DNA from 4 places in the Bacillus sp. EB V-12 genome. Region 1 is predicted to be linked to each of the others. Evidence: riboswitches for the same ligand, from Rfam matches in the RefSeq annotation. Region 1 holds a riboswitch; each other region holds the start of a gene.
The links. A riboswitch is a leader RNA that binds a small molecule or an ion and turns the genes downstream of it on or off. The one in region 1 is predicted to bind lysine.
Positions count from the first base shown of each region.

Region 1 (5,265 bases):
ATGAGTAAAGAATACAGAACCACGATCTAGCGGATAAAGTGAGTTTTCAACGATAAATTCAGCATCAGAAGTTTTGCCTTGTCCAGTTTGATGATAGAAGTTATCGAAATAGAAACTATCCTTAATAAATTCATTTAAAAATGGTGTAATTTCTTTTCCATTTATTTTTTTATTAATAACAAAGTTTTGTGTAGATTCCATTGAAATTAAAATTACATTTTTACCTTTTGCAGCTCCAAATAAGTTTTTATCAACTTGTTTGTCTTTTGAGTCTGTATAGTTTTTAATTTCAGAAAACCCATCCCCACTTGCAAATACACGCTCAGCTGAAGACTTGGATTGAAGCGTAATATCAAATAGATGGTATGTGTATAAACCTAAATTCTTCACGACAGTTTGACGGTCAAATGAGCGCGAGAACATTTGTGGTTTATAAATAACTGATACAACAATTTGTAGTGCTAATAAAGCTGTTACACCGCTAAAGAAAGTTCGCTTCTCTGAGCGGGAAAGTGGTGTTTTGTCGCCAAATGATGGGAATTTACGTGAAATAAACATTAAAATAATTGCATCTGCAAATAAAAGTAATGTTTTGTACGTAAAGAGTTCTTTTATACTTGTCCCTAAATCAGCCATATTGTTTGTTTGGAATAAAACCGGGAAAGTAACGAAATCGTTATAGAACCCATAAAACATTGCGTTTCCAAATAAAATAAATGACAGTATAAAACTGATTCCAATTATAATTCGGTTTCGGTGCTTAGATGCAAGTAAAGCTAAGCCGAAAAATAAAAGTAACGCAGCTAGTGGATTGATAAAAAGCATGAATTCTTCAAAGAAATTATCAATTTTAATATCAAATGCTAGCTTGTACACAATATATGTTTTAATCCATAGTAAAACGACTGCAACGAGTGCAAATCGCAGTTTTGGAAACAGATGTTGTAGCATAATATACTCCTCTCCTAAAAAGCATGACAGTTCTTGTGAGTCAGTTTGCTTAACGACTCATTTTATATATACGAACAGTCCTTTGTTATTATGATTATTATACTATGAGTATCATTATACGAAAATAAAAGAAGGTTGTGGGCTTTTTTATAATAATCGAGTAGAAAAAGAGTGGTGGGAGACAATAAAACAGAATTTCTATGTATGATAATTATCGTACGCAGAAAGAATCGCGTGATTATACGGAGGTTATAATGCGAAAATTATTATATTTTATAGCATGCAGTAGTGTTATACTTTTTACTTCACCGAGTGTGTCGGTAGCCCAATATGATGCACCTCTTATGGAAGATGCACTTTATTCTGTTTTATTTCCAAAAATAAATAAAGCAATTGAAAAACAATATGGAAGTTTGAAACCTTATCAATGTCCTAAAATTATTAGTTTAAAAAAAGTGTATAGCGGTACATATTTATTTCAAGCAAGTATTGAAGTGACAAAGTATGAACGTGTTGCTGGGAAAATTGCTCCACCATTTGAGAAGGTAACGATTACATTTAATAACGAAGAAGGCGAATGGGAAGTGACAAAGATTTCAGTAAAGCGCTTACCAAATGATACGAAACTAAACTGTAAAAAAACAATATAAAAAATTGTTTGACAAATAAAATGGTCCTTTGGTATTGTTAATAGCAACAATTAGATGTTTGAAAATTAAATAGACTTACCTCATCTACTCTCAAAGGTAGAGGCCGCGATAGGAAAGAGTAAGCTATGGGAGATTTAATGGAATCTGTGATCATAGGTTGAAAGGGACTATTGCCGAAATATAAGAATAACCATCTTATTCATATATTGGGACTGCATTGAATAAATGTAGTACTGTCATAAGATTTATTTTATGGAGAGCTATTTGGAGATGTTGATGCGGTTTCTTATTTTGAGGAGATAACAACTCGTTTATTTTTTCAATATATATTTTTCCTAATAAGAAACGCGTGTGAACATTGTTCCGCGCGTTTTTTGTCTATCTAAAAGCGTGCTGCAATGAATAGAAGATTGGGGTTATGAGTTTTAGAGGAAATAAGGGAGGAATTAAAATGTATTTACACGGCACAAGCCGAATTAATGGGCAAGGACACTTAGAAATTGGAGGGTGCGATACGACGCAGCTAGCAAAGCAATACGGAACACCACTTTATGTATACGATGAAGAGTCTATTCGAGGAAAATGCCGAGCATTTCATCGTGCTTTTAAAGAAAGTGGTTTCTCTTATCAAGTAGCATATGCAAGCAAGGCGTTCTTGTGCATGGAGATGTGCCGAGTAGCTCGTGAAGAGAGTATGTCATTAGACGTTGTTTCTGGGGGAGAATTATATACTGCGCTCCAAGCAGGATTTCCGGCATCACGTATTCATTTTCATGGAAATAATAAAACAGAAGAAGAAATAGTGATGGCTCTTCAGGCGAATATCGGTTGTTTTGTCGTAGATAATTTCTTTGAATTAGAAGTTTTACACGATTTAGCGATGCAACATGGGAAATTTGTGAACATATTAATTCGTGTAACGCCTGGAGTAGAGGCGCACACACATGAATATATTACAACAGGTCAAGATGATTCGAAATTTGGATTTGGTGTTTCAAACGGTCAAGCGATGCAGGCAATTGGATTTGCTTTACAAAAATCAAATTATAATGTGCTAGGGATCCATTCACATATTGGGTCGCAAATATTTGAAACAGCTGGTTTTGTTCGAGCAATTGAAGTTCTTCGCCAATTTTTAGAAGAAGTGAGAGAGCAAACAAACTATGTAGTAAAAGTGTTAAATGTAGGCGGGGGATTTGGAATACGTTACACAGAGTCAGATACACCATTAACTCTTGAGACATATGTGCGAGCTGTAACAAGTGCAGTGAGAGAACAATTTACTGTATGTGAATATCCATTGCCAGAAATATGGATTGAGCCAGGCCGTAGCATTGTAGGTGATGCTGGGACAACAATTTATACAGTTGGATCTGTGAAAGATATTCCTGGTATTCGGAAATATGTATCAGTCGATGGTGGAATGACAGATAATTTAAGACCTGCTTTATATAGTGCGCGTTATGAAGCGATGTTAGCGAATCGAGGGAATGATGAGAATGAGGAACTCGTTTCGATTGCTGGGAAATGCTGTGAGAGTGGAGATATGTTGATTTGGGATATTCATTTACCGAAAGTCGCTGCTTCTGATTTACTAGCAGTTTCCTGTACAGGAGCATACGGGTACTCGATGGCGAATAATTACAATCGGATTCGAAGACCAGCCGTTGTCTTTGCAAAAGGCGGAACATCGCAAGTAGTTGTGGAACGCGAAACATATGAAAATATTATTGGGAACGATCGCATACGTATTAAAGAGCTTGTCTAAATAGGAAAAGGAGTTGTTCGAATGGACAATTCCTTTTTTATAAAATAAAATAATTAAAATATATCGGAAAACTAGGATTGAAAAAAATCAGAATTGTGATAAAATACAAATACAAAGCTTATCAAGAGAAGCGGAGGGAACTGGCCCGAAGAAGCTCGGCAACCTGCTTATAGAAAGCAAGGTGCTAAATCCAGCAAAATGGGATCCATTTTGAAAGATAAGGTAAAATATATTACCGAACAGTCTTTTCGAAATGGGAAAGATTTTTTTTATGAATAAAAAGGGGGGCTGTTCGCGTGAGTGTACGGGAACATTTTGATGAAGTATCCGAGAAGATTGAAGCGATGCTTGCTGATATGAAATATGGTTCAATTACAATTGTTGTGCAAGATGGAAAAGTAATTCAGTTAGAGAAAAGTGAAAAAGTACGTTTAAAGTGAAAAGCGCTGACTAGAAAAACTAGAGGCGGTTTTAACCTATTTTCATTAGGTTAAAACCGTCTTTTTGCTTTTACAGGGGGAAAAAACATGTTGACGTATGAAACGTGGGAAGAAAATGTTGTTTCGTTTTCGGAAGAAGATGAAACAAAAGGTGCGTTATCAGTATTAAATTGGGCTTATAAAGAATATAAAGATGAGGTTGTCTACGCATGTAGCTTTGGGGTGGAAGGTATGGTATTGCTGCACATTATAAACCAAGTAAATCCATCTGCTAAAGTTGTATTTTTGGATACAAATGTTCATTTTCAAGAAACGTATGAATTAATTCGAAAAGTGCGGGAACGATTTCCTTCATTGAATATTATAGAAAAACAGCCAGAACTTACACTTGATGAACAGGCGAAGTTGCATGGTGAAAAACTGTGGGAGAGCAATCCGAATCTTTGTTGTAAGATTAGAAAAATTTTACCTTTAGAAAAATCATTAGTCGTGGAAAAAGCATGGATATCGGGCTTAAGAAGGGAACAATCAGAAACACGTAAGCATACAAAGTTTATAAATCAAGATCATCGTTTTCAATCTATTAAAGTTTGTCCACTCATTCATTGGACGTGGAAAGAAGTTTGGCGATATGTATACAAACATAGCTTGCCGTATAACCCGTTGCATGATGTTGGCTATCCAAGTATTGGGTGTGAGAAATGTACGTTACCTGTAGGGGATGGTGGCGATTCAAGAGATGGTAGATGGGCTGGAAAAGTGAAAACTGAATGTGGTCTTCATTACCAATAAGATGAATCTTGAAATAAAGCGAAGAGAGGATATAGAAAAATGAGCATAGTAAACGAATTAGTAAACCGTATAGATGAGACATATGACGTATCACAAATTGAAAAAGAGATTAAATTAGACAATATTGCGTTAAGTGATTTAGAACTATTGGCGACAGGTGGATATAGCCCCCTTACTGGTTTTTTAGGGAAGGAAGATTATGATTCTGTTGTAGAAACGCTTCGTTTAGCAAATGGTAGTGTGTGGAGTATACCGATTACATTACCGGTAACAGAAAAAGTCGCAGAAAGCCTGAAGGCTGGAGAGGAAGTAAAGCTTGTCAACAATGGAAATATATACGGTGTCATTCAAATAGAAGATATTTTTGTACCAGATAAAGAAAAAGAAGCGTTACTTGTATATAAAACAACGGATGAGGCTCATCCAGGAGTGAAAAAATTATATGAACGACCAAACGTTTACGTTGGAGGAACTATTATTCTAACAAAACGCTTTGAAAATAATCAATTTCCTTTTTATCATTTAGACCCAATTGAAACGAGGGAAGCATTTAAAAAACGTGGGTGGAAAACAGTGGTCGGATTTCAAACGAGAAACCCGGTACATCGTGCCCATGAGTATATTCAAAAATCTGCTCTTGAAATTGTAGATGGTCTCTTTTTAA
Region 1 is NZ_JBUXJL010000002.1:636,963-642,227, forward strand. It holds gene ACZDYH_RS09920 (LTA synthase family protein) at 1-951, opposite strand, end outside; gene ACZDYH_RS09925 (DUF3888 domain-containing protein) at 1,206-1,601, shown strand; lysine riboswitch at 1,691-1,872, shown strand; gene lysA (diaminopimelate decarboxylase) at 2,053-3,369, shown strand; SAM riboswitch class I at 3,485-3,593, shown strand; gene ACZDYH_RS09935 (YezD family protein) at 3,666-3,809, shown strand; gene ACZDYH_RS09940 (phosphoadenylyl-sulfate reductase) at 3,897-4,601, shown strand; gene sat (sulfate adenylyltransferase) at 4,641-5,265, shown strand, end outside.

Region 2 (5,265 bases), on a different contig from region 1:
CTTCATGCTCTCGTTTATTTCCACCTTTAAACTCTACTGCAAATGGATATTCGCCATTCTTATTCAAATGTTCTAGTACTAGCCCTTCTCCAATCGGTTCACAAAACTGCACATGAATATTTCCAAACACTACACTTTGACTCTCAGCATTCCATTTTTCATTTTTCACAACTGAACTTGTAGATAGTCCCATTACTTTTTTCCATTTCCGTACTGTTTCTCGAACGTTTTTTACTGCGTAATGAATCGTTTCAATTTGTTGCACTTTGTTTTTATGTTCAGTGATCGTCCTACTGTTACGTAAATCGTTTCTTCTTTCTTCGTCCGTTTCATTCCACTGTATAAAGAAAGGTAATTTCGGTCCGTTCTCTTCTTGCCTAACAAATAACATTTTCCATTCTAAAAGCCGGCCATCTTTTCTCATGCGTTTCCCTTCAAATGGCCCTATCGTATGTAAGCCGTACTTATTAAAGTTAACTGCTAGCTCCTCAATTGCATCTGTTCGGATCGCGATTTGTAGCATTCCTTCTCCATTTTGTAGTTTCACCACTGTTTCTTGTACTAATGGATTTTCTGCTTCTTTCGCTTTTTCTTCATGTTGAACTGCTAAAAATTCTATATATGATAAATCAAAATAACTTAAACCATTCCAAGTACCCCAATTCGTATGCTCTCCGCCTAATACAGTATGAAATCCAAGTTCCTGCATTTGTTTTGCCGCTTCCTCCGGTGTACCATGAACTGCGTGAACAAGATGATCAAATCGTAACATGTCTTTCTCCCCTTTCTCTCCATCCTTTTATTGTATATTTTATTTTTATTTCATTCAATTCAAAAACTTTAAAACCTAGTTGATTTATACGATTAATATGTATTATAATGAAACAAATTTAATTATTGCTGATTGGAAAAACCAAAGGCACTTTTCTCATACGGGAAAAGTGTCTTTTTCATTTATTATTACAGGGGGATTATTTATGCAGAAATTAATTGTCTTTGCTATTATTGGATTTTTCGCTCAACTGATCGATGGAGCACTCGGAATGGCGTATGGGGTAACGTCTACTTCACTATTATTAATGTTTGGTATTGCACCGGCTGTAGCTTCCGCATCGGTTCATTTAGCTGAAGTCGTTACAACTGCAGCTTCTGGCGCATCTCATATCAAATTTGGAAACGTTGATAAATATACAGTTTCCAGGCTTACATTACCTGGGGCAATCGGCGCATTTGTTGGGGCATGTTTTTTAAGTAATTTGCCTGGAGATGTAATCAAACCGTACATTTCCGTATTTTTATTTACTTTAGGGGTTTATATTTTATTACGATTCATCATTCAAAAACAAATTGTCACTTCAAATAAGCGTATGTCTGCAAAACAACTTGTGCCGCTTGGTTTATTCGCTGGATTCGTTGATTCAACTGGTGGCGGTGGTTGGGGGCCGATTACGACACCTGTTCTTCTAGCAAGAGGAAATGAAGCTAGAAAAGTTATTGGATCTGTAGATACGAGTGAATTTCCTGTTTCACTCGCTGCAACAATCGGCTTCTTCATCTCACTTGGCTGGGAACAAGTAAGCTGGGTTTGGGTATTTTCTCTCATGCTCGGTGGTATCGTAGCGGCACCAATCGCGGCATGGCTAGTTCGCATCGTTCCTTCTCATTTACTTGGCGTATTAGTTGGTGGTCTTATTATCTTTACAAACATTCGTACACTGCTTACTACATTTAAAGTGGATCCAACTATTATTTCACTTTCTTACGTTGCAGTTGGTCTTGTCGTTATTATTTCTATTTTCATTGCTGTTCGTAATCATTCCAATCGTCCTAATACGTCAACGGCTGAGTATCCGAATGATCAGAAGCAAATGCTACCATAACTATAAAAAATACCGCTCAATTTAGAGCGGTATTTTTTATTTTTCTATTTTCCAATTAATCATCATTTCTGTAGCATTTACTCTCTTCATATGTAACTTTTCTAAAACACGCATCGAACTATAATTATCTAGAAGTGTCTCTGCAATTATTGTTTCTACCTCACCTGTTTTGAAAGCCCAATCGATTAGTTCTTTTACAGCTTCTGTTGCATAGCCCTGATTCCAATATTTCTCAATGAATCCATAGCCAATTTCTACTGTTTGATCCTCGTTTGGTTTCCCTTTAAACCCAATATCACCTAAAACGCTATCATCTTCTTTTCGAAGAACATACCACGCCCCCCATGGTAATAAAGTTGCATCTTGTTTTACATTCTTTACATGCCCTACAATATGCGGGCCGCTATTGTATCCTTGCTCGTTAGCGACTTGAATCCTCTCTTCTGTACACGGCACTATATAGAGCCTTTCTGTTTCTAATTTCATTTTGATTTCCCCTTTTTGCTTAAACGTTACTCTAATTATAACAAATAATATGACTTTATTATGAATGTCGAATTATATTTTTCTGAATTTTCTTTTAATTTAGAGGGTTTTTCAATATTTTTTGCGAAACATTTGTATAACAATTTTTTCTTTGCTTATTGCTACATAATAGTAGGTTCGGGTGGAGTTTTGCAAGCGTTTCCTATACAATAACCGATATTTTTTGACTTTTCCTAACAAAATATCTTGCAATATATTCAGAAAGTCATTACAATTGCCATATATTAAAAATCTTAGCAATATATCAAATCCTCATCAATCCGATGAGGTAGAGGTTGCGACTTTTAAGAGTACGACGGACGAGACACAGAGAATGTCACCGACTCCGTTTGAAAGGAAAAGTTGCCGAAGTTTATATTTCTTCTCTGGAAATATGGGCTGGGGCTGTCTCCGAAAGGAACAGAACTGTCACGTTTACAAAATTACCGTGTAAACGTGGGGTGCTATCTTAACGGAAGGGTATGATGGGGTGGTTATTTGTGAAACGTTCCGCCAAATTCCTTTGGCGGTTTTTTGTATTTTTCTCCCCCGCTCCTTCCTAACCTACAAGAAAAGGAGTGTTGAACATGAATAGCGCAACAAATCAATCTACCTCTAAAACGCAAACTACACAAGGACAAGGTGAATTAAAACGCGGATTAAAATCTCGTCACCTTACGATGATTTCTCTCGGCGGTACAATTGGTACCGGACTATTTCTTGCCAGCGGTGGTGTCATCCATTCAGCTGGACCTGGTGGTGCATTAATTGCATACGCCGCAATTGGAATTATGGTTTACTTTTTAATGACAAGCTTAGCTGAACTCGCAGCTTACATGCCTGTTACTGGATCTTTTAGTACGTACGCAACAAAATTTGTTGATCCATCACTTGGCTTTGCACTTGGATGGAACTATTGGTATAACTGGGCAATTACGATTGCTGCTGAACTAGCTGCTGTAACATTAATTATGAAATTTTGGTTCCCAGATACCCCTTCTCTTATTTGGAGCGGATTATGTTTAGCTATTATTTTCCTTTTAAACTACTTATCTGTTAAAGGGTTTGGTGAATCTGAATATTGGTTCGCACTTATTAAAGTAGTTACGATTATTATCTTTTTAATTGTTGGTTTCATGATGATTTTTGGAATTATGGGCGGCGAAACGGTTGGCTTCAAAAACTTCACTGTTGCAGATGCACCATTTAACGGCGGTATCATGGCAATTATCGGTGTGTTTATGGCAGCTGGTTTCTCATTCCAAGGTACTGAACTATTAGGAGTAGCTGCTGGTGAAACATCTGATCCAGAACGTAATATCCCAAAAGCAATTCGTTCAATCTTTTGGCGTATTCTTTTATTCTATATCCTTGCGATTCTCGTTATCGGTTTATTAATTCCTTATACAACTGAAAGTCTTGCTGCAAGTGATGTAACAGTAAGTCCATTTACACTTATTTTCGAAAAAGCGGGCGTTGCCTTTGCTGCTTCTGTTATGAACGCTGTTATTTTAACGGCAGTACTATCTGCTGGTAACTCTGGTATGTATGCATCAACTCGTATGCTTTGGGATTTAGCTCGCCAAGGGAAGGCACCAAAGTTTCTTGGTAAATTAGATAGCCGCGGTGTACCTGTTAACGCATTAATCGTAACATCGATTGTCGGTAGTATTGCTTTCATTGCTTCTTTATTCGGTGACGGTGTTGTATACATTTGGTTATTAAATGCATCAGGAATGTCTGGCTTTATCGCTTGGGTCGGCATTGCAATTAGTCATTACCGTTTCCGTAAAGCGTATATCGCACAAGGAAAAGATTTAAATGACTTACCATATAGAGCAAAATGGTTCCCCTTCGGTCCAATCTTTGCATTTACACTTTGTATCATCGTAATTTTAGGACAAAACTACGGGGCATTTATGGGTGAGTCAATCGACTGGAACGGTGTACTCGTTTCTTACATCGGTTTACCACTCTTCTTAGTACTATGGTTAGGTTATAAATTTACGAAAAAAACAAAAGTGATTCCACTTGATAAATGTGAACTAAAATAAAGTGAAACGAGCAAACAAATTTGTTTGCTCGTTTTTTGTTGCAAACCTCTTTGCTTCCCTATTGCTCCTGTTTTTGCCATAATAGAAGAAATATAAATAAAAGGTTGGGATACAATGAACATTCGCATTACTGATGAAGCAAAAGCAGCTATACATAGATTAGAACGTGAAGACAAAAAGATCATTCGCATTAGAGGAACAATGACAAACTCTTGTAGTATTTTCGTTGATGTCGATTTAATTTGGGATACATTTAACGCAGATGATGTTGTATATGAAGATGCGGAGCTTATCGTACAAATGGATTCATTTACGAAAGACTACACTGGTGATACAGTGAAGCTTGATTATAAGACGACAGGTTTTAGTATTACGACTCCGAGTGAGACTTTGGTTTATGGATTGTCGATTAAAAAATAAAAATCGTTTATCCGACCAATGAGGTGAAAAAATGGGTAAATATGTTCCGTTAAAATTTTTATTTAATGAAGAATTAGCCGAAAAAATAGCTGATTCTATTTGTAAACACGATCCTTATTTCTCTAAAAACATCTTTGTAGATTCTGTAGCTTGTAAAGTTGAAAATTTAGAGTTAAAACAGCGTATTGAAGTAATTGCAGATGAATTACACAATGCTTTACAAAAAGATTTTAATGCCGCAATACATATATTACTGAAGACATTAGGACCAGAAAATACAACAGAAGTAGGCACATTTACAAATGGATATATGTATATGCCTCTTGCAAAATACGTTGAAAAATATGGGCTTAACGATTTTAAAATCTCGTTCAATGCAATGTATG
Region 2 is NZ_JBUXJL010000004.1:373,915-379,179, forward strand. It holds gene ACZDYH_RS17230 (VOC family protein) at 1-772, opposite strand, end outside; gene ACZDYH_RS17235 (sulfite exporter TauE/SafE family protein) at 870-1,880, shown strand; gene ACZDYH_RS17240 (GNAT family N-acetyltransferase) at 1,917-2,366, opposite strand; lysine riboswitch at 2,688-2,880, shown strand; gene ACZDYH_RS17245 (amino acid permease) at 2,993-4,459, shown strand; gene ACZDYH_RS17250 (iron-sulfur cluster biosynthesis family protein) at 4,574-4,879, shown strand; gene ACZDYH_RS17255 (DNA alkylation repair protein) at 4,911-5,265, shown strand, end outside.
Region 2: another riboswitch for lysine. It lies ahead of ACZDYH_RS17245 (amino acid permease); the one in region 1 lies ahead of lysA (diaminopimelate decarboxylase).

Region 3 (5,265 bases), 520 kb from region 1:
GGAGTCAAATTTCCTTCACCAATTGCAAAATCTCTTACAAATGTCTCTTCCAAAAGAGCAGCTAAAATCATATCAAACTCCTCATAAGTCCCCTTTTCTTTCGGATCTTGATGCGAATCTAAATACGTATATGTAGAGCGCGAAGAAACTTTTGGAGATAAGAGAAAATAACAGGAACCAAAACGCGGAGCCGGCCCATCTGGATGTAACATTAAATTTAGCGCTCCATATTTTGGCCGTTGATTATTTGTTACGCCTTCTAATTGATATGCTCCTCCAAATATTCTTTTTTCCCAAAGGTCACGTTCACCACCAGGGTAAGCAGATACGCTTCCATTAGATAGCAATGTTTCAAACTGACTTTTATATACTCCTTGCTCAAACAGTGCTTCAGCAACACTTTTCATATTCGAATCTAGTCTGTCTGGATGAAAGTGTAAAGCAATCCTTGCATGAGATTTTAAATTAGCGACAGCTTCTTCAAATATTTCATCTGTAATATTAGACATTTTAAGTATATGATTAATCGTTGCTTTAGCCCCACGTTTTTCGTTCTCTGCATATTTTGAAATATACTCTAAAGCAAATAATTGAGATCTTAATAATTCCATAATCCAATCTCCCCTTTAATTGAACTGCCCTTAAACACTTCAATTAAAAGCTTATTCTTTCCTTCTTATGAAACGAACCTCATTTATTAAAAAAGTAATTTACTAAATCTTAATTATGTATACACGCATTTTTCATAGGCAAATGTACACATTCTACAGAAATTTGATACCCTAGCCATCGCTCAGCGATATGTTCAAATGATAAAACAGATCCCGTTGTAAAAAAGCGATGCTTCGGATTCAGATTGTCAGACAAAATTCCTTTGTGCTGTAAAATGGTACTTAACTCTATCGCTGTTTCTTCTGCAGAACTAATAATCGTTATGTCTTCTCCTAGTTCCTTTTTTATATAGGACTCTAAAAGTGGATAATGCGTACATCCAAGAATTAACGTATCTATATCTTCTTTCGTTAATGGAAGTAAAGCTTGTTTCACTTGCTGCGTGACATATGCTGTATCTTCTAATTGATTTTCTACAACTGTGGCTAAAGTCGGGCAAGCATAGCTATGCACTTCCAAATATGTATCCAGCTCGTGTAATGCTTTTTCATACATATTAGATTTTATCGTACCTACAGTTCCAATTACCCCGATTTCCCCTTTCTTTGTAACTTTAATTGCCGCTCTTGCTCCTGGATGTATAACGCCAATAACTGGAATGGAAAGTGCTTCTTGCAGCGCATTCAATGCAGCAGCTGCAGCAGTATTACATGCTACGACTAGCGCTTTTAATGGAAACTGTTTGAGGAACTCAACCATTTCAAATACGAAAGATTGCACCTCCTCTACACTTCTTGGCCCATACGGACAACGCTTATTATCACCAATATAATAAATGCTTTCTTTAGGCAATTGTCTTATAATTTCGCTCGCAACTGTTAATCCTCCAACTCCCGAATCTAGCACACCTATTACTGAATGTTTATGACATACAGACATTTACTTCATCCCCTTTTCAATCATCTAGCGCTAATAACATGTATTATATTACGAAAATTCAAATATCACATAACAATCCCTCTTACTTTTAATCACAAACTCTTCTCTATAATCTGATTATTACTATATCCATTGACGTATAAAAATACATTTGTTACTCTTAAAGACGTTAATTTAATATTTAAATCCTCATTCGTATCTCGGTGAGGTAGAGGTTGCAATCATTAAGAGTATCATTTCAGGAGATGTAGTGGCATTGATGAAGGAATGAGAAAGGAATGGTTGCCGAAGTAAGTCGTGTCCACCATGCACGCTTGCTGGGTCTGCATTTAATAAGTGCAGAACTGTCACAAACGTTTCGTTTGTGGAGAGCTATCGAGAGGTATGTCGTGGGTTTCTTATAAGATAGAAAGCATGTAGCGGCAAATTACGTGCTTTTTTTGTTTTGTTTGGGACTTCTCTTCCTGACTCAGGAAGACATACATATCTCCTCGCTTGACTTGGTTATACTAACTTTGGAGGTATTTTCTATGCAACAAAAAAAATGGGGCTTTTGGGTACTAACAGCTTTCGTTGTCGGTAACATGGTTGGCGCTGGTATTTTCATGGTGCCAAGTACGTTGGCACAAACAGCAAGCCCACTCGGTGTCACTTTAGCTTGGTTAACTACAGGGTTTGGTGTTTTAATGCTAGCTCTTGTTTTCGGTAATTTAGCAATTCGTCGTCCTGATTTAACGACAGGGCCACAAAGTCATGCATATGCTTTATTCTCAACACCAAAAAAGAAAAAAATGGCTGGCTTCAGTATGGTATGGGGATATTGGGTTGCAAACTGGGCAAGTAACGTTGCCATCATTACATCATTTGCGGGATATTTATCACTCTTCTTCCCAATTATGAAAGATACGCGACTACTATTTTCAATCGGTTCGTTTAACGTAGAAGTCGGAAAACTAATTACATTTACGATTTGTTCCATCTTACTTTGGGGAACTCATATTATATTAACAAACGGTGTAAGCGGAGCTGGAAAACTAAACTTCTTAGCAACAACAACGAAAGTAACTGGATTCCTTTTATTCATCGTCGTTACGTTATTTGCATTCGAAGCTTCTAAATTTGGACAATGGTATACACCGATGATTGATAAATCAGGGGCATCACACGGTCTTCTTTCACAAGTGAATTTAGCTGCTCTTACAACACTTTGGGCGTTTATCGGAATTGAATCAGCTGTTCTTTTATCAAACCGTGCTGTTTCTCCAAAAACGGTAAAACGCGCAACAGTTGCGGGATTACTTATTACAGTTGCCATCTACTTAGGAATCACAATTTTAACAATGGGTGTACTTCATGTTGATAAATTACAAGCTTCTGAACGTCCATTAGCAGATGCACTAAACGCTGCAATGGGGCACGGCGGCGGGAAACTGATGGCATTACTTGCTCTTACTTCCCTGTTCGGTTCTATCTTAGGCTGGATTTTATTAAGCTCAGAAGTACCTTATCAAGCAGCAAAAGAAGGTTTCTTCCCTTCCTTCTTCACGAAAACAAATAAAAAAGGAAGTCCAATTTACTCATTACGATTAACAAACATTATGTCGCAAGTATTCCTATTCTCAACATTATCAGGAACCATTGCGGAAGCTTATACATTCGTTATTACCGTATCAACACTGGCCTACCTCATTCCATATCTCGTTTCACCAATCTTCCAGTTAAAACTAGTCGCAACTGGTGAAACATATAAAAATGAAATGCGGGCAAGAATTACAGATGGCATAGTCGCAGTTATCGCACTTTGCTACGCACTATGGGTTATTAAAACGGGCGCATCCGATATAAAAACGTTCCTTCTCGGAATTGGTTTATTCGTAATCGGATTTGCTTTCTATCCATTAATGAATCGTGATCAGAAAAAAAATAACGAAAAGAAAAACGGGCAAGTTGCATAACGCAATTTGCTCGTTTTTTCTTTTGTAAAACATATATAATAGAACAAAGAGGTGAAAAACATGTCAATCGAATCGCTATGGAGCAGTCGCTTCCAACAACATATTCAAAATATCATTACATACTTTGCACGTATGATTAACGGTTTACTATATAGCTTTATCTTTATTTCATGCGTTGGTGCATATTATTATGCTCAGTTTCTAAAAGCATCTCCTTCTAAAGGAATATCTTTAATAATTATAACGATTGTACTTACATTCATTATAACGAGATGCCCTATCCGTACATTTATTCAAAAACCTGATGCTGTCTATTTACTAGCACTAGAAGAGAAATTAACATCTTATTTCAAAAAATCTCTTCTATACAATTACATCATTCAGCTTTTCCCATTGTTATTTACGTTCCTTATTCTCGTTCCACTTGCTATGCAATCATTACAATTAACGGTACCTTTTTTATGTACAATCTTTATCGTGTTAATGATTACGAAAGCCTGGAACATGTACATACATTGGATGTGGCGTGATAGTCACGAAAAAAATATATGGCTAATCATTTGTATTACTTGTAACGCCCTAATCATTTACATGCTGTTTTATTCCGCAAATGTTCTCATATTGGGCGGACTACTCTTACTACTTGCTTTCCTACTTCTATATACGAAAAAACAGCCTACAAAACGAATACCGTGGGATTACATAATCAAGCAAGAAGAAAAAATGAACGTTCGTTTTTATCAATTTGCTAGCATTTTCACAGATGTTCCGCAACTGAATAAACAAGTAAATAAAAGAAAATGGCTTACAAATTGGATTGAACCTTTATTACATAAAAAACGAGCAACTTTCTTCTACTTACATACACTAGCATTTTTACGTGGAAATGATTATTTCGGTATATATATTCGCTTAGGATTAATCGGTGCTTTCGCCTTATATTTCATACCAAATATATACGTAAAAGGCGCTATCGCTTACATCGTTTTATATATGATCTCTATGCAGCTTCGTTCACTATGGAAATATTTTTCGGGAAATATTATTGTAGCATTATATCCAACCCATACTGAAGAAAGGATGAAGCAATTTCTTCGCTTAATCTTTATATTGCCAAGTATTCAACTCATTGTATTTTCAATTGTTATACTCATTGCTACAGGTCAATTTTTACATAGCCTTATCATTATGATTGTCGGGTTACTCTGGATCAAATTTATTATTGTACCAAAAACGAAGCAAAGAATTTCCGCATTTTAACGAAAAGAATTATCTTAAAAGCCAAGGAGAAAATAAATTTTCTCCTTGGCTTTTTTATTTTTTAATGTTAAACCTATCGTTCATACTTAATTAAAAACTTTAGGTATGTTACTCCTGTTTTTCTTAAGCATAGAGTGCTATACAAACTCCCTTTCTTCCCCTTGATGTTTTAGGGGTTAATTATGATTTTTACATACAAAAATCATAATACATGTTTACATACTAATAAAAAGGGTATCTATTAAATTAACAAAGTAAAGGAGGGGCCTATATTGTGAATAAAAAAACGGAACAATTGAAGCATCACGTTACTGACAATCAATGCAAACATGCTTTAACAACAAACCAAGGAGTAAAAATAGCTGAAGATGAATTTTCTTTAAAGATGGGCTTAAGAGGCCCAACCTTAATGGAGGATTTCCACTTTCGCGAGAAAATGACCCATTTTGATCACGAACGAATTCCCGAAAGGATTGTTCATGCACGCGGGGTTGGCGCT
Region 3 is NZ_JBUXJL010000002.1:114,471-119,735, reverse strand. It holds gene ACZDYH_RS07185 (DUF3626 domain-containing protein) at 1-611, opposite strand, end outside; gene racE (glutamate racemase) at 721-1,551, opposite strand; lysine riboswitch at 1,753-1,934, shown strand; gene ACZDYH_RS07175 (amino acid permease) at 2,082-3,506, shown strand; gene ACZDYH_RS07170 (ABC transporter permease) at 3,567-4,766, shown strand; gene ACZDYH_RS07165 (catalase) at 5,041-5,265, shown strand, end outside.
Region 3: another riboswitch for lysine. It lies ahead of ACZDYH_RS07175 (amino acid permease); the one in region 1 lies ahead of lysA (diaminopimelate decarboxylase).

Region 4 (5,265 bases), on a different contig from region 1:
AATCTTCTGTATGGCCTGACGATTTACGTGAAGCTTGCAAGAAAGAAAACATTCATCTGTTTTAATAGAAGTAAGGGAATAGCTTAAATATAGAGCTATTCCCTCTTTTTTATAAAACATTACTTATTTATTACCGAGTTCTTCTGCTAAACCGATTAAAATTCCTTCGACTCCACGAATGTAGCAGAGACGATACGAGTTCTCGTACTGAACTACTTCGCCAACGAGCTCTGCACCATGCTTAGTGAGTCTCGATACCATTTCGTCAATATCCTCGACAGTGAACATGACGCGTAGATAACCGAGGGCGTTTACAGGAGCTGTTCGGTGATCTGCTATAGTAGGAGGGGTGAGAAATCGCGAAAGTTCAATTCGGCTGTGGCCATCTGGAGTGACCATCATAGCGATTTCTACGCACTGAGAACCGAGTCCAGTTACGCGACCAGCCCATTCACCTTCGACATTTGCTCGACCTTCGAGATTCAAGCCAATCTCCTCAAAGAAAGAGATTGCGTTATCAAGGGATTCTACAACGATGCTGACATTGTCCATTCGTAGTAATTTGTTTTTTGCCATAGTCTTATCTCCTTATGTATAAAAGTTTATTATTTAATTATCCTCATAATTATACTACTAAGTAGTTACAAATTCCTTTCAGTCAAAAACACCTTGTCACAGTATAGGAAAATGTGACAAGGTGTTTTTTAATATATCATATAGCATCTTGTTAACGAATAGCTTTTTATTTAATAGGAAGGAAGTAGATTGATATGTTTTTTTTATAAGCGTTACTAAACATATCAAATTAGCTCATTTGCACGAAAGGCTCAATTTTCGCCATAAATGATTGATGCAGCGCCTCAACGCCTGTTACTAAATGAAGGCGGTCAATAACGACAGACACTTTAATTTCTGATGTACTTACCATTTTAATATGAATATCTTCTTCTTTTAAAGTAGTGAACATATTTGCAGCGACACCTGGGTTAGATACCATGCCAGATCCTACGATTGATACTTTTGCTAAATGATTTTCATATTCTACTGCTTCATAGTGAAGTGCCTCTTGATTTTGTTCCAATACTTCTAATGTTTCTCTTAAATCATTAGAATGGATGGAGAAGGAGAGATGAACAGTTCCTTCATTTGTAATACTTTGAATGATGATATCTACATTAATATGTGCCGCTGCTAATGTAGAGAAAACAGTTGAAAGTGAACCTTGTTCTAATCCTTTCACTGTGATGCGTGTAATATTATCTTCAAATGCAATACCTTTAACGATTGATTGTTGTTCCATGTTACATTCTCCTTTTACAATTGTTCCGTTTTCTTGTTCCATACTTGAGCGAACTTCTAAAATGACATTATGATTTTTAGCAAACTCAACAGCACGCGGGTGTAATACACCAGCACCGAGGTTTGCAAGTTCTAACATTTCGTCATAAGAAATTTCATCTAATTTATAAGCATCTTTTACAACTCGTGGATCCGTCGTATATACGCCGGTCACATCTGTGTAAATATCACATTTTTTTGCGTTTAGTGCAGCAGCTAATGCGACAGCAGTTGTATCAGAACCGCCTCGTCCAAGCGTTGTAATTTCAAAATCTTCACTGACTCCTTGGAAACCAGCTACAATAACAATCGTACCTTCAGCAAGATAAGATTGAATACGATCTGTATGAATGTCAGTAATCCGTGCACTACTATGTACAGATTCTGTCGTAATACCTGCTTGCCACCCTGTTAATGAAATTGCATGATAGCCTTTTGCTTGCAGTGCCATTGTTAATAATGAAATAGTTACTTGTTCTCCTGTAGATAGAAGCATATCCATTTCACGTTTACTTGGATTTTCTGTGATAGCGTTAGCGAGTGCGACAAGTTCATCTGTGCTTTTTCCCATTGCTGAAACGACAGAGACAATGCTATGACCTCGTTCATATTCTTCAATAATTAAATTTGCTACATGTTGAATGCGTTCGACGCTTCCGACAGAAGTGCCACCGAATTTTTGAACAATTGTTTCCATTACAGATTCCTTCTTTCGTCTATTTTTAAGAATAGATTAGGAAATATATAAATCCCAATACTCCTGTAGTTACCAGAAAGACAAACAAAAAACACCATCTCAAATAAGTGAGGATGGTGCTGTTACAGGAAAAGGGAAACAGAAAACGGAGCTAATAAAAAAACCGCCAAAAAAGGAATATCATAAAAAATGATATCTCTTTTTTGTAGATAGCTCTTCATACGTACACGTTTGTACATATGACAGTTCTGTTTCTATTCGAAAACAGCCCCAATTGATAAATGCAGAGAAATTTATCAATTTCGGCAATACTTCCTTTTATCTAACTTCATAGACATCTCTGTGTCTCCATTAGAATACTCATAAGTATCGCAACCTCTATCTCACGTTTTAGGCGAGAGTGTTTGATTTATGAAGTTGTTGGTAACATTTGTTTTATAATAATTTAAATTTTTCGGGGAATCAAGTGTTTTATATACATTTTAAAAATTCTTTCTTTTTTGGGGAAGTTTGTGAAAAATGTAGCAAAATAAATTCATTGCATGTACATTAAACTTATAGTGCATAGGAGGTGGGGAGAATGAAAAGGAAACAGCCTATTTATGTTGCGACAAAAATGAACACGACGATGGAAAAATTATGGGAATATACGCAAGAACCACATATACATACAGAGTGGGATGCTCGCTTTACTGAAATTTCGTATTTAGAGAAAAAAGAAGGAGAACCACAGAAGTTTTTGTATAAAACAAAGATTGGATTTGGGCTTGAAATAGCTGGAGAAGGGGAATCAATAGGTGAAATAAGAAAAGAAACTGGTGAAAGAATTTCTTCTTTAAAATTTTGGACGGATAATACATTATCTCTTATTCAAATAGGACGTGGTTATTGGAAGTATACGCCAAATAAAGAATACATCCATTTTAAGACACAATATGATTATGATACAAGATTTGGTCGTGTAGGGAATGTAATAGATTGCTATATGTTTCGGCCGTTATTAGGTTGGGCGACTGCTTGGAGTTTTGATGCCTTAAAATTATGGTTAGAAAAGGGGCTTCATCCTAGGTTACTAATTAGAAGAACAATGACGTATTGGCTCGTATGTTTTTTATTTGCTTTTGTATGGATATATCAAGGGATAGTGCCAAAACTACTGTTTACTCATTTAGAAGAAGTAAAGATGCTTTCTGTATTAATCGGTTCAAATGAAAGTAGTATATGTATACTTAAAATAATTGGGATGTTAGAAATAATTTTCGGTGTCGTATGGCTGTTGCCAATAATAAAACGAAAATTATTTATACTGCATATTATTGTATTACTAGTTTTAACGTTAGCAGCAGGATTTACGAATATTGCAAGCTTTACAGGGCCGTTTAATCCGATTACATTAAATGTTCTTCTAATGGGGTTATCAATTGTCGGTTATATAAATAGTTTCGATTTACCAAGCGCGAAAAATTGCAAGAGGGCGAGAAAGGGATAAGTGTATGGCTAATATGTATGAACGATTATTAGGGGATACCTATAAAAATCTTCATCCTGAATTGCAGAAGCGTTATGCGATTACAGAAGAGAATAGTTTTACAGGGGAAGGAAAGATGGATGAAATTTACGGTGGCTCTTTTTTCGTGAAATTTATATTGAAAATTACATCGAAGTTTCGAATGTTTTTCTCGGAACGAGGAGAGGAAATTCCATTTACGATACAAAACATAGCTGAGCGAGATGAATATGGACGAGAATTAGTAAGGTGGAACCGTACTTTTTATTTCCATAATAAGAAAAGATATTTTAATGCAGTTATGCAATTGGATGAAAACGAAAATGAAATTGTAGATTATTTTGGTGAACCACATTTACTCGTTTCTACACTGCATTTTCATATCGATGAGTTAGGGGCAATGCATATTTCTTCAAAGAAACAATGGTTTTATATGTTTGGAAGAAAAATGCCGTTACCAAAATTTTTGTATGGTGAGGCAAAAATTGTTGAAAGTTATGATGAAACACTTCAGTGTTTTCGAATTCATGTACAAGTACGAAACCCGTTAATTGGTTCGCTTTTTTCATATAAGGGAACATTTGTGGAAAGGGAATAAACGATATGAAAAATATAATATTTGGGCTTGCTTGTTATGTTATTTTTCTAATATGTGAGTGGTCAAATATAAATCCTGTTGAAGCAATTATATTATTATCTGTTTTATTATTTATACCAATGTCACTTTGTATTATTGATAAAAGAAAAAGAGATGGATCGCAATTATTATTTTATAAATCCGTATCATTTTTATATCCAATCGCAGCAATTTGTGCAATGCTAGCTTTCGTCACAAATCAATATGTATTTGCGCTAGTTTGGTTTGTATATACAGGAATTGTTGCGTTATTTGGTGTAAGTAGATTGCTAGAAAGAGGATGGAAGCCGTTAGAAGAGATCGCCATAGATAGTGCGTTTATTTATTTGTTTTTAGGTGGTTTTTGGTTTTCTGCTTCAGTAGCAAAACTTTCAATTATGCATTTTAGCTCTGACATTGTTTTACTCACAGCTGCACATTTTCATTATTCGGCGTTTCTATTGCCATTATCAGCTGGTTTAATAGGGAGAAAAAGAGAAAAGAGAAGTAAAGTGTATGATGCTATTATGTTTATCATCATGATTTCACCTATGACAGTTGCAATAGGAATTACATACTCAAGAATATTTGAATTTTTTGCAGTGTTCCTATATTTATGTGCAATTTATGGGTATGGATTTTACGTTTGGAGAGCAAAATTTAATGCTATCAGTGCAAAGATTCTTCTAATCGTTTCGTCTAGTACACTCATGGTTACAATTATGTTCTCGCTTATATATTCATACGGAAATTTGAAGCATGTAATGACGATTACAATTGCTCAAATGGTTTGGATTCATGGTGTTGTCAATGGACTTGGAGTAGCTTTACCGGCATTTATCGGCTGGGTGATTGAAAAGAGTGTTCCGAATTATAAATACTATGGGAAACCAATGAGTAAGTTAAGAGGAAATGTGGCAATTGGTGAGGCTTATTTATATAGCAGCAATTTAGTAGACAGTAAGGAATACAACGGTTTAGTCGATAAAGTAAATGACTTTCATAGTGAGGCATTTGATGTGACGAAGGTTCCTTTAAGTATGATTCATTTTTATGAAAATACAGCAGAGTATGAATTGCAATCGAATATTAAATGGACTCGTTGGT
Region 4 is NZ_JBUXJL010000003.1:713,004-718,268, reverse strand. It holds gene asnA (aspartate--ammonia ligase) at 1-65, shown strand, start outside; gene ACZDYH_RS15175 (VOC family protein) at 124-576, opposite strand; gene ACZDYH_RS15170 (aspartate kinase) at 806-2,035, opposite strand; lysine riboswitch at 2,238-2,424, opposite strand; gene ACZDYH_RS15165 (DoxX-like family protein) at 2,616-3,524, shown strand; gene ACZDYH_RS15160 (DUF4166 domain-containing protein) at 3,529-4,140, shown strand; gene ACZDYH_RS15155 (YndJ family protein) at 4,146-5,265, shown strand, end outside.
Region 4: another riboswitch for lysine. It lies ahead of ACZDYH_RS15170 (aspartate kinase); the one in region 1 lies ahead of lysA (diaminopimelate decarboxylase).